Regions from separate parts of the Stenotrophomonas genospecies 3 genome, predicted to be linked through region 3. Evidence: predicted binding sites of a transcription regulator. Region 3 holds the regulator's gene; each other region holds the start of a gene.
The links. Region 3 encodes FliA, which starts transcription of late flagellar genes. Its sites were predicted from a motif close to TAAAGTTTNNCNNNCNNNGGCCGATAA; they were not measured.
Positions count from the first base shown of each region.

Region 1: the regulator FliA is predicted to act here: its motif matches at 1,992-2,018, upstream of ACX9OT_RS20880 (methyl-accepting chemotaxis protein).
Region 2: the regulator FliA is predicted to act here: its motif matches at 1,510-1,536, upstream of ACX9OT_RS19020 (methyl-accepting chemotaxis protein).

Region 1 is NZ_JBTMUR010000023.1:18,675-22,976, forward strand. It holds gene ACX9OT_RS20865 (NUDIX hydrolase) at 1-132, shown strand, start outside; gene mnmA (tRNA 2-thiouridine(34) synthase MnmA) at 129-1,271, shown strand; gene hflD (high frequency lysogenization protein HflD) at 1,268-1,882, shown strand; gene ACX9OT_RS20880 (methyl-accepting chemotaxis protein) at 2,047-3,237, shown strand; gene ACX9OT_RS20885 (hypothetical protein) at 3,336-3,551, shown strand; gene ACX9OT_RS20890 (hypothetical protein) at 3,649-3,996, shown strand; gene ACX9OT_RS20895 (hypothetical protein) at 4,116-4,302, shown strand, end outside.
Region 2 is NZ_JBTMUR010000016.1:75,722-80,023, forward strand. It holds gene ACX9OT_RS19010 (glycosyltransferase) at 1-866, shown strand, start outside; gene ACX9OT_RS19015 (barstar family protein) at 895-1,287, opposite strand; gene ACX9OT_RS19020 (methyl-accepting chemotaxis protein) at 1,568-3,790, shown strand; gene ACX9OT_RS19025 (glycine zipper 2TM domain-containing protein) at 3,957-4,302, shown strand, end outside.
Region 3 is NZ_JBTMUR010000017.1:48,864-53,165, forward strand. It holds gene ACX9OT_RS19355 (protein phosphatase CheZ) at 1-575, opposite strand, end outside; gene cheY (chemotaxis response regulator CheY) at 575-967, opposite strand; gene ACX9OT_RS19365 (RNA polymerase sigma factor FliA) at 1,025-1,768, opposite strand; gene ACX9OT_RS19370 (MinD/ParA family ATP-binding protein) at 1,765-2,652, opposite strand; gene flhF (flagellar biosynthesis GTPase FlhF) at 2,639-4,261, opposite strand.

The DNA of each region.
Region 1 (4,302 bases), on a different contig from region 3:
GCGCTGTGGCTGACCCCGGCCGAGCTGCAGGCCGCCACGGAGCGCCTGCGCAGCCCGCTGGTCTGGCAGGTGGTGGCTGATTTCCTGGGTGGCCAGCGCCATCCGCTTTCGCTGGTCCGGGAGGTCGCATGAGCACTCCGCGCGTGATGGTGGGCGTCTCCGGTGGCGTCGACTCCTCGGTCGCCGCCTGGCGGCTGGTGCAGCAGGGCGAGGCCGTAGCCGGTCTGTTCATGCAGAACTGGGCCGACGACGGCAGCGGCGACTGCCGCGCCGAGGACGACCGCCGCGATGCGGTGGCCGTCTGCGGCCTGCTCGGTATCCCGTTCCACTTCCGTGATTTCTCCAGCGAGTACTGGCAGGGGGTGTTCGAGCACTTCCTGGCCGAGTACGCGGCCGGCCGCACCCCGAACCCGGACGTGCTGTGCAACCGCGAAGTGAAGTTCAAGCACTTCCTGGATGCCGCCCGCGAGCTGGGCGCCGAACGCATTGCCACCGGCCACTACGCGCGCGTGGCCCAGCGCGGCCACCAGTGGCTGCTGCTGCGTGGTGCCGACCGCTCCAAGGACCAGAGCTACTTCCTGCACCAGCTGGGCCAGGCGCAGCTGGCGGCCACCCTGTTCCCGATCGGCGACCTGGAAAAGACCGACCTGCGCCGGATCGCGCGTGACGTCAGCCTGCCGACCCACGCCAAGAAGGACTCCACCGGCATCTGCTTCATCGGTGAGCGCGACTTCCGTGAGTTCCTCGGCCGCTACCTGCCGGCCAAGCCCGGGCAGATCCTGGACCCGGCCGACGGCAGTGTGATCGCCGAGCACCCAGGCGTCTTCTATTTCACCCTGGGCCAGCGCGAGGGCCTGAACATCGGCGGCGTGCGTGGCCGCCCGGCCGCGCCGTGGTACGTGGTCGGCAAGGATGTGGCCAGCAACGTGCTGTACGTGGACCAGGACCGCGACAGCAAGTGGATGCTGTCCGACCGCCTGCGCTCGGAAACCGCGCACTGGATTGCCGGCGCGCCGCCGGCACGGCGCTTCGAATGCACCGCGCAGACCCGCTACCGCCAGCCCGACGAGCCGTGTACGGTCGAGGTGCTGGACGATGGCAGCGTGCTGGTCACCTTTGCGCGCCCGCAGCGCGCCGTTACTCCCGGTCAATCACTGGTGCTGTATGACGGTGATGTGTGCCTGGGTGGCGCGGTGATCGCCGCCACCGATGCGCCGCTGGAACAGCGCCTGCGCACCACCCCTTCCCCTTTTGAGGTAATCGCTGCATGAGTTTCACTGTCGACGACCGCGTCCTGGCTTTGGCCGGCATTGCCCAGGCCCTGCAGCAGGTACGCCGCATCGCCGATACCGGCCATTCCGACGCCGCTGCCGTGCGCACCGCCGTGGACAGTGTGTTCCGCGTCGACGCGTCTTCGCCGCAGGAGGTGTTCGGTGACCGCCATGCATTGAAGGCTGGGCTGCGCCTGCTGCACAACTACTTCCGCAGCCAGGGCCAGGACCCGATCCTGCCCAAGCTGGCCCTGTCAGTGCTGCAGCTGGAGCGCCGCTTCGTGCAGGACGGCGCCACCGTGAACAAGGTCGCCTCGGGCATCGAACGCGCCCAGCGCCAGGCCGTCGAGCTGGGCGACAGTGGGCACCCGGACGTGCTGGCCAACCTGGGTGGCCTGTACGCCGACACCATCAGCCACCTGAAGCCGCGGGTGATGGTGCAGGGCAACCCGCATTACCTGGGCCAGGCCGGTGTGGTTGCGGAGATCCGCGCCCTGCTGCTGGCCGCGGTGCGCTCGGCGGTGCTGTGGCGCCAGCTGGGCGGCAGCTACTGGGACTTCCTGTTCAGCCGCAAGGCGATGATCGAGGCCGTGGACCGCCAGCTGGCCTGAGCCCCATGGGGTCGGATCCCTTTCCGGCAAGGAAGGGGCTCTGACCCCGAAGCCGCCGAGGCGTCGGAAAACCGGCGCATTCAGAATGCACTTCGAGGCATTTCGACGTTAAAGAGAAAGGGGGTACGGCCGATACATCCTCCGTGCACCTCCCGAGAACGTCCATGTACTCACGCATTTTCATCCGTCTGGCCGCCCCCCTGGCTCTGACCCTGCTGCTCCCCTTCGCCATCGGTTTCGAATGGCCGGCCGCCCTGCGCTGGGCGATCCTGACCACGATGACGCTGAGCTGGCTCGGCTTTGCGTGGTGGACCACCCGCGCCCAGGCGCACCGTTCCCCGGAACACGCCCGTGTCCTGCGTGAGCAGGACCAGCTGCTGACCGAACTGCGCAACTTCGTCGGCAACGAGATCGACGGCTCGCGCGGCGAAGTGGAACGCGCCCGTGACCTGATCCGCCAGGCGGTGTCCAGCCTGGGCGGCAGCTTCGACGCCATGAACCGCAAGTCGCGCCAGCAGAGCCAGGCCCTGTCGCGCATCGTCGATCGTGCCGGTGATGAAGGCAATGCCGGCCTCGACGTTGCCCGTTTCGCCCAGCACGCCAGCCACCGCATGGAACAGCTGGTAGAAGCACTGGAGCAGGTGAGCGGCCAGAGCAGCACCACCGTGCAGCACATCGACCAGATGGCGCAGCACCTGGATGGCATCTTCGCGCTGCTGGAAGACGTCAAGTCGATCGCCGACCAGACCAATCTGCTGGCGCTGAACGCCGCCATCGAAGCCGCGCGTGCCGGTGAAGCCGGTCGTGGCTTCGCGGTGGTCGCCGACGAAGTGCGCAACCTGTCCGAGCGCTCGACCACCTTCAACGAGCAGATCCGCAAGCTGGCGCACAGCTCCAAGGACGCCATCGCCAAGGTACGCGAGACGGTCTCGCACATGGCCTCGCGTGACATGGACCGCTCCCGCGAAGCGCGCCAGGAGGCGGCGGCGATGCTCGACAACGTCGCGCAGATCAATGCGTCGCTGGGCGACGGCATGCGCGAAGTCTCCGAGTGCGCCCGTTCGATCGATGGCAGCGTGGCCGAGGCCGTGCGCGCCCTGCAGTTCGAAGACATCGCCACTCAGGCGCTGGGCGGCGTGCACACCCACCTGGACCGCCTGACCGCGATCAACCGCGAGGCGGTGGCCCTGCAGGAACTGCTGCACCGCAATGGCGGGGTGTTCGACGAAGAGATCGCCACCGCCCTGCAGCGCACCGGCAGCCGCCTGCGCGAACTGCGCAGCGAATGGGAACGCCCGCCGCACAAGCCGGTTGCCCAGCAGAGCATGGGCGCCGGCACCGTCGAGCTGTTCTGATCCTGATGTCCGCTGCCGCCGCCGGCAGCCCGCAAGGCCCCGGTTCGTCCGGGGCCTTTGCCTGTAACCCGCCGTTGGATGCATCCTGTACACGCACCATGACCCTGATCCGCGCCCTGCCCTCCCTCGCCGACACCGAGCGCCCGCGCAACGCGAGCGTGCGTGAGCAGCTGCAGCAGCTGGAAGAGGTGGCCCGCGAGGAGATCCGCGAACTGCAGCAGCTGGCCGATGCGCGCCCTGCCCTGTCCCGCACGGACGACGCGCTGCTGGGTCTGGCGTGGGACCTGGGGTTGGATGGGGAAGCCTTGAGGTAGATCCACGCCATGCGTGGATGGTCTTCACCACCACCCGCTCCAAACCCATGGCATGATCCGCCCATGCCACCTACGGCTGGACACGGAGTGTCGTCGCATGAGCACCACGTTCATGACCTGGCTGGGATTTGCTGTGATGGTGCTCATCGCGGTCACCTTCACCTGGCGCCCCGCCTACGCCACTTTGCGGCCACCCCGGCATAGACCTGTCGCATTCCTGTTCGGCAGCCTGCTCTTCATGCTGATGGCCTTTCTATTTGCCTGGGCGCCGGCAACTGCCATCAACACCGGGCATGTTCATCTGAGCCATCACCGCTCCGGCACCATTGATGCATGGCGGGACATCGAGCCGATGACCTTCTGGCTGATCATCGTCGCGGAGTACGTGTTCGGGCTGTTGATCGCCAGCTATTCCATTGCAGGCATCGCATTGATGAAACGGTAGATCCACGCCATGTGTGGATGCATGCGATCGCCCTTCCACACTCCATCCTTTCGGACTTGTTGCATGGCCTGGATAACAGGCACGGGGCACACTCGCCGCTCCCCCTCCCTGGCAGCCGCATGACATTCAATCCGGAAGAAGCGCGAGAAACCTTCGAACAGTTTCTTATCATCATGGACGATCAGATTGAATGGCTGATCGAACAAGCACAGCTCCGCGGCGTCGACCTTGACCGCAGCCTGGAGAGCCTTGATCGCTTGGAGACCCTGTACACGACGATGGCTGCAACGCAGTCGGAGGACGAAC
Region 2 (4,302 bases), on a different contig from region 3:
ATGGGGGGGCCTGGAAGCTCCGCGGGATGCGGCTGCGCAGGCTGCTGGCCTCGTGGCTGAGCCTGGGGCGCACGCCGGCCCGGTTCGACATCAACATCTCGCTGGAGCATGTCCGGCCGGCAAGCTTCGGACTGGCCGAGGTCAATCTGTTGATTCCGAATCCGGAATGGGTGTCCGCACGCAGCCTGCGGATCCTGCCGCGGTTCGATGCGTTGTTGACCAAGACCGAAGACGCTACGCGCATCTTCAACGCACTGGGCATGCGCGCGCTGGAAGTCGGTTTCTGCAGCCGTGACCGCTACGACCCGGCGGTGCCGCGCAGGCCGCGCAGCTTCCTGCATGCAGCTGGTACCAGTCGCATGAAGGGCACGGCAACGCTGGTCGAGGTCTGGAAGCGCCATCCGGAGTGGCCCTTGCTGACCATCCTGCGCGGCGGCCCTTCGGACGAAGATGAGGGCGGGGCCGCGAACCTGCGGATCGTCCGCGAGCGGCTGCCCGACCAGGAGGTGCAGCGCCTGCAGAACGAACATGCGTTCCACCTGTGCCTGTCGCAGACCGAAGGCTGGGGCCATTACCTGGTGGAAGCGATGAGCTGCGGGGCGGTGGTGATCACCTGCGATGGCGCGCCGATGAACCAGATGATCGACGACAGCCGCGGCATCCTGGTTGCCGCGCACGAGGGCGAGCCCTGCCATCTGTCCAGGACCTGGCATGTGGATGAGAAGGCGCTGGAACAGGCCGTCGAGCGTGCGCTGGCGATGGACGAGGCCGAGTGGACCCGGCTGGGCGCCAATGCACGCGCATGGCACCTGGCCAGCGAAGTGGCGTTCCCACGCCGTCTGGGCGAGGCCCTGGCCAAGCTTTGAGCTGATGGGGCTGGTTGCTGCAGAGTGCTCAGCCTGGCACCAGGGTGATCTGCGGATGGCTGCCGAAGATCTCCATGACGATCTCGAAGTAGGTCTGTCCCTGGCCAAGCGACAGTGCCGTCAACTGAGCGTGGATGGCCGGACCGTTGAACCTGCCGCCCTGATCGAGTTTCGACTGCAGCCAGGCGCGCGTGGTCTCGCGGCCCAGTGCCTCGCGGCTGTGGGCGATGTCGCGCCACACCACCGTGGCGGTGGCATGACCGGCGAGCGCGCCGTAGCCCCCGTGCAGCAGGTCATCAAGCGCGTCCAGGCTTGCGCCCAGCTGCCAGTCTTCGTCGGCCATGAATACACGATTGATTTCCACGTAGAGGCTGGCGATGTCGTTGATGGACGCGCCTTCGATGTGCAGGATCCGTGTCATCTGCAGACTGTAGCCCTCCGGGGCGACGGTTGTGTCCGGCGCAGATAATCCGGGCCGCCCTGGATGGGGTGGCGTTATTATGGTGTTAATCCTGCGTGATTTTCATCGGGCGCTGGCGTGTCAGCGCTATTCGATAAGGATATGGCGCCATTATCGGTTGCCGCATTTTCTGACTGCCTGCACAGTTCCATATATTTGGATCGGTCCATATATAAAGTCCCGTAAAGTTTCCCTCCGCTGCGCCGCCATCGAACGTACGGCCACGATCAAGGGAATTGAGATGCTTGCCTTACGTAATCTCCGTGTGGGATCCCGGCTTGGCGCCGGCTTCGGTCTGCTGCTGCTGTTCATCATGGCCATCGTCGGCCTGGTGCTGTATGGGAATCAGCTGAAATCCGCCCAGTTCGAGAAAGTGGTGGACGTCAACATGGTGAAGATGCGCCTGTTGAATGACATGCTTGATACCAACAACGCGGTGCTGATGCATCGTCGCCTGATGGTGATCAAGCGGGGTGACGAGTTCGACAAGGATTACCAGCGTGCCCAGGAGTTGTCGCGGACCTATGACGGTATCTGGGCCAAGTACATCAAGATTCCGCGTGACGCTACCGGCGATACCCTGGTCGCGCGCATCGAGGCGGCCCGCAAGGCCACCGATGCATCAACCCAGCAATTGCATGAGCGCATGAAGGCGGGGGATTTCGATGGTGCAGCGAAGGAGCTGCTGGCCGAGCACGGATTGGCAACGGCCTGGAATGAATCCATTTCGGCCCTGCTGCGCCACCAGGAAACACTGACCGAACGCAGCCGCGAAGAGTACCGCGCAACCGAATCGTGGACCGGCACGCTGTCGATCGCGTTCGGGGCACTGAGCCTGTTGCTGGGGACGTTGGCGGCCTGGGCGATCACCCGCAGCCTGACCCGCCCGCTGGAAGGAGCGGTGAAGCTGGCCGACGGCATCGCCAGTGGCCGCCTGGACAGCAGCATCGACGCCACCGGCAACGACGAGGTGACCCAGCTGCTGAAGTCGATGCAGCGCATGCAGGCACAGCTGCAGTCGGTGATGGCGGCACAGGGGGAGCTGGCCCGCCAGCACGATGCCGGCAGCCTCAGCTACCGCATGGACGAAAGCGCATTCCCCGGTGACTACGGGCGCATGGTGCATGAGACCAATGCGCTGGTTGGATCGCACGTGCAGGTACAGAACCGGCTGATCGAGGTGATGAAACACTACGCACGCGGCGATCTGTCGGTGGACATGGACCCGCTGCCCGGCGAGAAGGCGGCGATCACCCAGGCGATGGACGAAACCAAGTCCAGCCTGTCGGCGATCAACAGCGAGATCCGCCGGTTGGCGACAGCGGCCGCGGCAGGCGACTTCAGCCTGCGCGGCGACGAAGATCGCTTCGCCTATGATTTCCGCGACATGGTGGCCGGGCTCAACCGCCTGATGCAGACCACCGACGAGAACCTGGTGCAGGTGTCGACCCTGCTGCAGGCCATCTCGCGCGGCGACCTGACCGTGCGCATGCAGGGTGATTTCCATGGCGTGTTCGCGCGCATGCGTGATGACTGCAACGCCACCGTCGACCAGCTCAAGCAGATCGTCGGCCGCATCCAGTCCAGCGCCTCCAGCATCAATCTGGCCGCAGGTGAAATCGCTTCGGGCAACACCGACCTGTCGCGGCGTACCGAACAGCAGGCGGCGAACCTGGAAGAAACGGCAGCATCGATGGAGGAACTGACCTCCACCGTGAAGCAGAATGCCGAGCATGCACGGCAGGCCAACCAATTGGCCATCGGCGCGCATGGTGTTGCCTCCCAGGGCGGTGAAGTGGTGGGCCAGGTGGTCACCACGATGTCGGCCATCGAGGCATCGTCGAAGAAGATCGCCGAGATCATCAGCGTCATCGACGGCATCGCCTTCCAGACCAATATCCTCGCGCTGAACGCGGCGGTCGAAGCTGCGCGCGCCGGCGAGCAGGGCAGGGGCTTTGCGGTGGTGGCCAGCGAAGTGCGTACGCTGGCGCAGCGCTCGGCGGGTGCGGCCAAGGAGATCAAGGGGCTGATCGAGGATTCGGTCGGCAAGGTCGCCGACGGCTCGGCGCTGGTCCGCCAGGCGGGCACCACGATGGGCGAGATCGTGGCCTCGGTGCAGCGCGTGACCGACATCATGGCCGATATCTCTGCTGCCTCCCAGGAGCAGAGCTCGGGCATCGAACAGGTCAACCAGGCGGTGGTGCAGATGGATGAGACCACGCAGCAGAATGCGGCGCTGGTCGAAGAAGCCAGTGCTGCGGCGCGCTCGATGGAGGAGCAGGCCAACCTGCTGGCCGAGGCGGTTTCGGTGTTCCGCACGGGGGCTGTGACCGCCGCCGCCGCGGTGCGCCCGGCGCTGGCTGCCGTGGCGGCATCGGTTGCGCCGGTACGCCGGCCCGCGGTGCTGTCGCCGCGGATCGAGCCGACGCTGGCCGCCAATGCGGGTGGCTGGGAAGAGTTCTAGCAAGGCAGCACGCCGGCAGGGAGACGGCGCCCATCGCGACGGCTGGTCGCGATGGGCGCGGATTTTCTTCCTGAACGTGCGATGGCCGATGAAGTGGCGGACACGCGCATTTCACTTCCGGTTGCCAACTGCGGGAGGACACTGGCGCCATACCGGAACTCAGGAGATGGCCATGAAGACCTCGACCCGATTGCTTGTGCTGGGCACCCTGCTGGCGGCTTCGTCGGTGGCCGGCGCGCAGACCTATGGCCCGCGCGATGAGGGACGCAAGTTCAACGACGGCAGCCGCGTGGTCTGCAAGAACGTGGAAGTGCAGCGCAACTCGCGCGATCCGAACCGCATCACGGGTACCGCTACCGGCGCCGTGATCGGTGGCCTGCTCGGCAACCAGGTAGGTGGCGGCAACGGCAAGAAGCTGGCCACCGTGGCAGGCGCCGTCGCCGGTGGTGCAGCCGGTCGCCAGATCCAGGGCAACAGCCAGCAGAAGAACGGCGACCGCGTGGTGGAACGCC
Region 3 (4,302 bases):
GCGTCGTTCTGCGAGACCGCGTGGCGGTCCAGTCCCTTCAGTGCCGGCCCGGCCAGTTCCGGGTCGGTGCGATGCTGTTCCGGCGGCAGGCCGAGCGCGCCGAAGCCTTCGTGCACGCGGCGGACGATGCCGACCACGCGACGGATGATCTGCCCGGTCAGGTCCTGGTAGCTCTGGGTCAGGGCGATCTCGGTCAGGTTGTGGCGGATGCGCTCGAGCTGCGCGTCCTGGCCCGGCTGCAGGCCTTCAGCGCGCAGCTGTTCGGTCAGGCTGCGGCATTCCTCGGCCAGGTCCAGGGTGCGGTGCGTGGCCTGTTCGGTCATCGCCACCACGTGGTCCAGTCGCGCGCAGGCGTCGTCCAGTTCGCCGGCTTCGCTCGGCACGGTCGGCAGTTCGCCCAGCGCCTGTCCCAGCTCGCGGGCCAGCCGCGAGAGGCCGCTCATCATCGGCTGCGTGCGCAGCGCGACCAGCCCGTCGATGCGCTGCCGCCAGGCGGCCTCGTCACCGGATTCGAGCGCGTCCAGGGCCTCCTGCAGGCGCAGGGCGAGGGCGTTCTTGTCGACCGTGGTATCCATCAGGCGCTGGCCGCCAGGCGTTCGAAGATCTTGCCGAGCTTCTCTTCCAGCGTCTGCGCGGTGAACGGCTTGATGATGTAGCCGTTCACACCGCTCTGGGCGGCTTCGATGATCTGCTCGCGCTTGGCTTCTGCCGTGACCATCAGCACCGGCAGGGTCTTCAGCTTGGCATCGGCACGGATCGCCTTGAGCAGCTCGATGCCGGTCATCACCGGCATGTTCCAGTCGGTGACCACGAAATCGAACGGCTGGCTCTGCAGCAGCGACAGCGCGGCATGCCCGTCCTCGGCTTCGGCGGTATTGGTGAAGCCCAGATCGCCCAGCAGGTTCTTGACGATTCGACGCATGGTCGAGAAGTCGTCGACGATCAGGATGCGCATGTTCTTGTTCAAAGCAGAATTCCTTTGTTGTTCATTCCGGACGACCGGGGGCAGCCGCCTCGGGGATGTTCATTCTTCGAGGCCTGCGTCGGCAGCCTCGAACAGCTTCAGCCGGCCACGCAGGCGCAGTACCGCCTGGCCGTGGATCTGGCAGACCCGCGACTCGCTCACGCCGAGCACCGCGCCGATCTCCTTCAGGTTCAGTTCCTGCTCGTAGTACAGCGAGAGCACCAGTTGTTCGCGCTCGGGCAGGTGGCCGATGGCCTTGCCCAGCTCGCGACCGAACTCGCCGCGCTCCAGTACCTGCTGCGGGGTCGGCCCGCCCTGGGCGACGGTGTCCAGCTCGCCCTGGTCCTCGATGCGCGATTCCAGGCTCAGCACCTGGCCACGTGCAGCGTCTTCCATCAGCCGCAGGTACTCGGGCAGCGGCATCTCCATCGCGGCGGCCACTTCAGTGGCGCTGGCGGCACGGCCACTGCTCTGTTCCAGGCGGCGGATGGTGGCGGCGGCATCACGTGCACGCCGGTGCACCGAGCGCGGGACCCAGTCACCACGGCGGATCTCGTCGATCATCGAACCACGGATGCGGATCGAGGCGTAGGTCTCAAAAGAAGCACCCTGGTCGGCGTCATAGCTGCGCGAGGCTTCGATCAGGCCCATCATGCCGGCCTGGATCAGGTCGTCGACCTCGACGCTGGCCGGCAGGCGCGCGGCCAGGTGGTGGGCGATGCGCCGCACCAGGTCCGAATGCTGGGCGATGACTTCGTTCGCCGCCGAGCGCTGCACTTCCCTGTACTGGGCTGCGCCTTTCATGCCGTCACCCCACGCTGCTTGAGGATGCGTTCGAGGAAGAACTCGACGCCGCCACGCGGTTCGGTCGGCGCCTGCCAGCGCGCGGTACGGCGCGCGATCTCGGTGATCGCCAGCGCCGCCGGGCTGGACGGATAGGCCTTCACCACCGGCTGCTGGCGCTGCACCGACAGGCGCAGCCAATCGTCCTGCGGCACGCAGCCCAGGTAGTTCAGCGAGACATCGGCAAGGAACTTCTCGCAGACGCGGGTCAGCTTCTCGTACAGCACGCGGCCCTCGTTGGGGTCGCGCACCATGTTGGCCACCACCTGGATGCGGTCCACGCCACGCTCGCGCGACAGCACCTTGATCAGTGCGTAGGCGTCGGTGATCGAGGCCGGCTCGTCACAGACCACCACCACGGTGTCCTGTGCGGCCTGGCAGAAGGTCAGCACGCCATCGGTGATGCCCGCGGCAGTGTCCACCACCATGATGTCCAGCTCGCGCTCCAGTTCGGAGAACACGTTGACCAGGCCAACGTGCTCGGCCGGGGCCAGCTCGGCCATGTGGCGGCGGCCGGATGCGGCCGGGACCACCAGCACGCCGTTCGGGCCTTCGACGATGACGTCATCCAGCGTGCAGCGGCCGGCGACCAGGTCGGCCAGCGTAAAGGTGGGGTTCAGGCCCAGGATCACGTCGATGTTGGCCAGGCCGAGGTCGGCGTCCAGCAGCAGCGTGCGCTTGCCCATGCCAGCCAGCGCCACGGCCAGGTTGGCCGACACATTCGTCTTGCCCACGCCGCCCTTGCCGCCAGTGACCGCAATGGTGCGCACAGGGCCGAGCGGCTCGCTGCGGGTGGCCGACAGCGGGAAGGTCTTGGTCAGCTTGGCGTACTCACGCGACGGCATGGTTCAACTCCGGGTTGCAGGGCATATCGGCCGCGCGGCGCAAATCTTCAAGGCGAAGTACAAGATTGGCTGCACTGGCCCGGTGCAGGTCCTCCGGGACGTCCTGGCCATCGGTCACCCAGGTGATCGGCAGGGCATGATCCACGGCCACCGACAGGGCGTTGCCGAAGCGGCCGGTCTCGTCCAGCTTGCTCAGTACCAGACCCTGCAGGTTGGCGGCGCCGAAGCGGCGGACCACCTCGTCCATGTCGCCGAAGCTGGTGTTGGCCGGCAGCACCAGCAGGGTGCGGACCTGGCGCGCGGCACGCAGCCACTGCAGCTGGGCGGCCAGTGCGCGGTCGCGCGGGCCCAGGCCGGCGGTGTCGATCAGCACCAGCTTGTAGTCCTTCAAGCGTTCCAGCAGCTGGTCCAGGTCGGTGCCGCTGTTGGCCTCATGCACCGCGATGCCGAGCTGGCGGCCGTAGCCGTACAGCTGCTCGCGGGCACCGATGCGGGTGGTGTCGGTGGTGACCAGGGCCACGTCACGCGGCGCGTGCTTCTCGGCGAAGCGCGAGGCCAGCTTGGCGATGGTGGTGGTCTTGCCAGCGCCGGTCGGGCCGACCAGGGCGATCACGCCGCCTTCTTCCAGCGGGTCGACCGGGGCGATCGGCAGCTTGCGCGAGATCAGCCCCAGCATCAGGCCACGGCCACGGTGGGCTTCGGTCTCCAGCGGGATCTGCATGGCCACGTCGCGGGCGAGGCCGGCATCGAAGCCATACTCGTCCATCAGGTCCAGCGCGGTGGCGCGCACCGGGCAGCCGCGCAGGCGCTCGTCGGTGAAGCGGTTCATCTCGCGCTCGATCACATGGCGCATGCCGGCCACTTCCTGGCGCAGCTGGCGGATCTCGGCGTCGTCCTGGGCCACCAGGGTCAGTGCCGGGGCTGGGGCCAGCACGGGGGCAGCGCCGGTTTCGTCGCTGGCTTCGACCGGTGCCGGTTCGCTGGCGACGATCCCGGGTTGCGCTTCGGTCACGGCAGCGGTCGGCAGCGGCGGCGGCTGCACGGCCGACGCCGCGCTTTCGTGATGCGTCTCGTGCGGCGGGTCGATCTGGAAGCGGGCGCGGTTGGCCGGTGCGGCGGTGCTGGGCGCCGGTGCGACGATGGCTTCGGCGAACGGAGCGAAGATCTGATCCGGCAGCGCCGGTTCGTTGACGGCGGCGCGTGCCAGGGTGGCGGCGAAGCCGGTGCTGCCGCGGGTCGGCACGATCTCGTCGGCGCTGTCCAAGGTGCGGCCGGTGGCGCCGACCGCAGCGCGGGCGAGGGCAGCCACGGCCGAGGTGGTTGCGGCGACCGGTTCCGGTGCCGGGGTATTGCTTCGGCGGCGGGTGACCGCGGCGATCACCGCGTCGGCGGCGGTGCGCGGCTTCGGCGCCGGTGGCGGAGCGATGTCACGACGCGAGGCTTCCAGTGCACGCTGCACGGCGCTCTCATCGTAGTTGGCGGCGGCGACGATCTCGATGCCTTCCTCGATCCGGCGGTTGGACAGGATCACGGCGTCAGGACCATGTTCCTTGCGCACCAGGTTCATGGCCGAGCGCATGTCGGCGGCGACGAATCGTTTGATTTTCATGCTGTGGTCACGGGACGAAGACGGCGGGGTGGCGGTCGGAG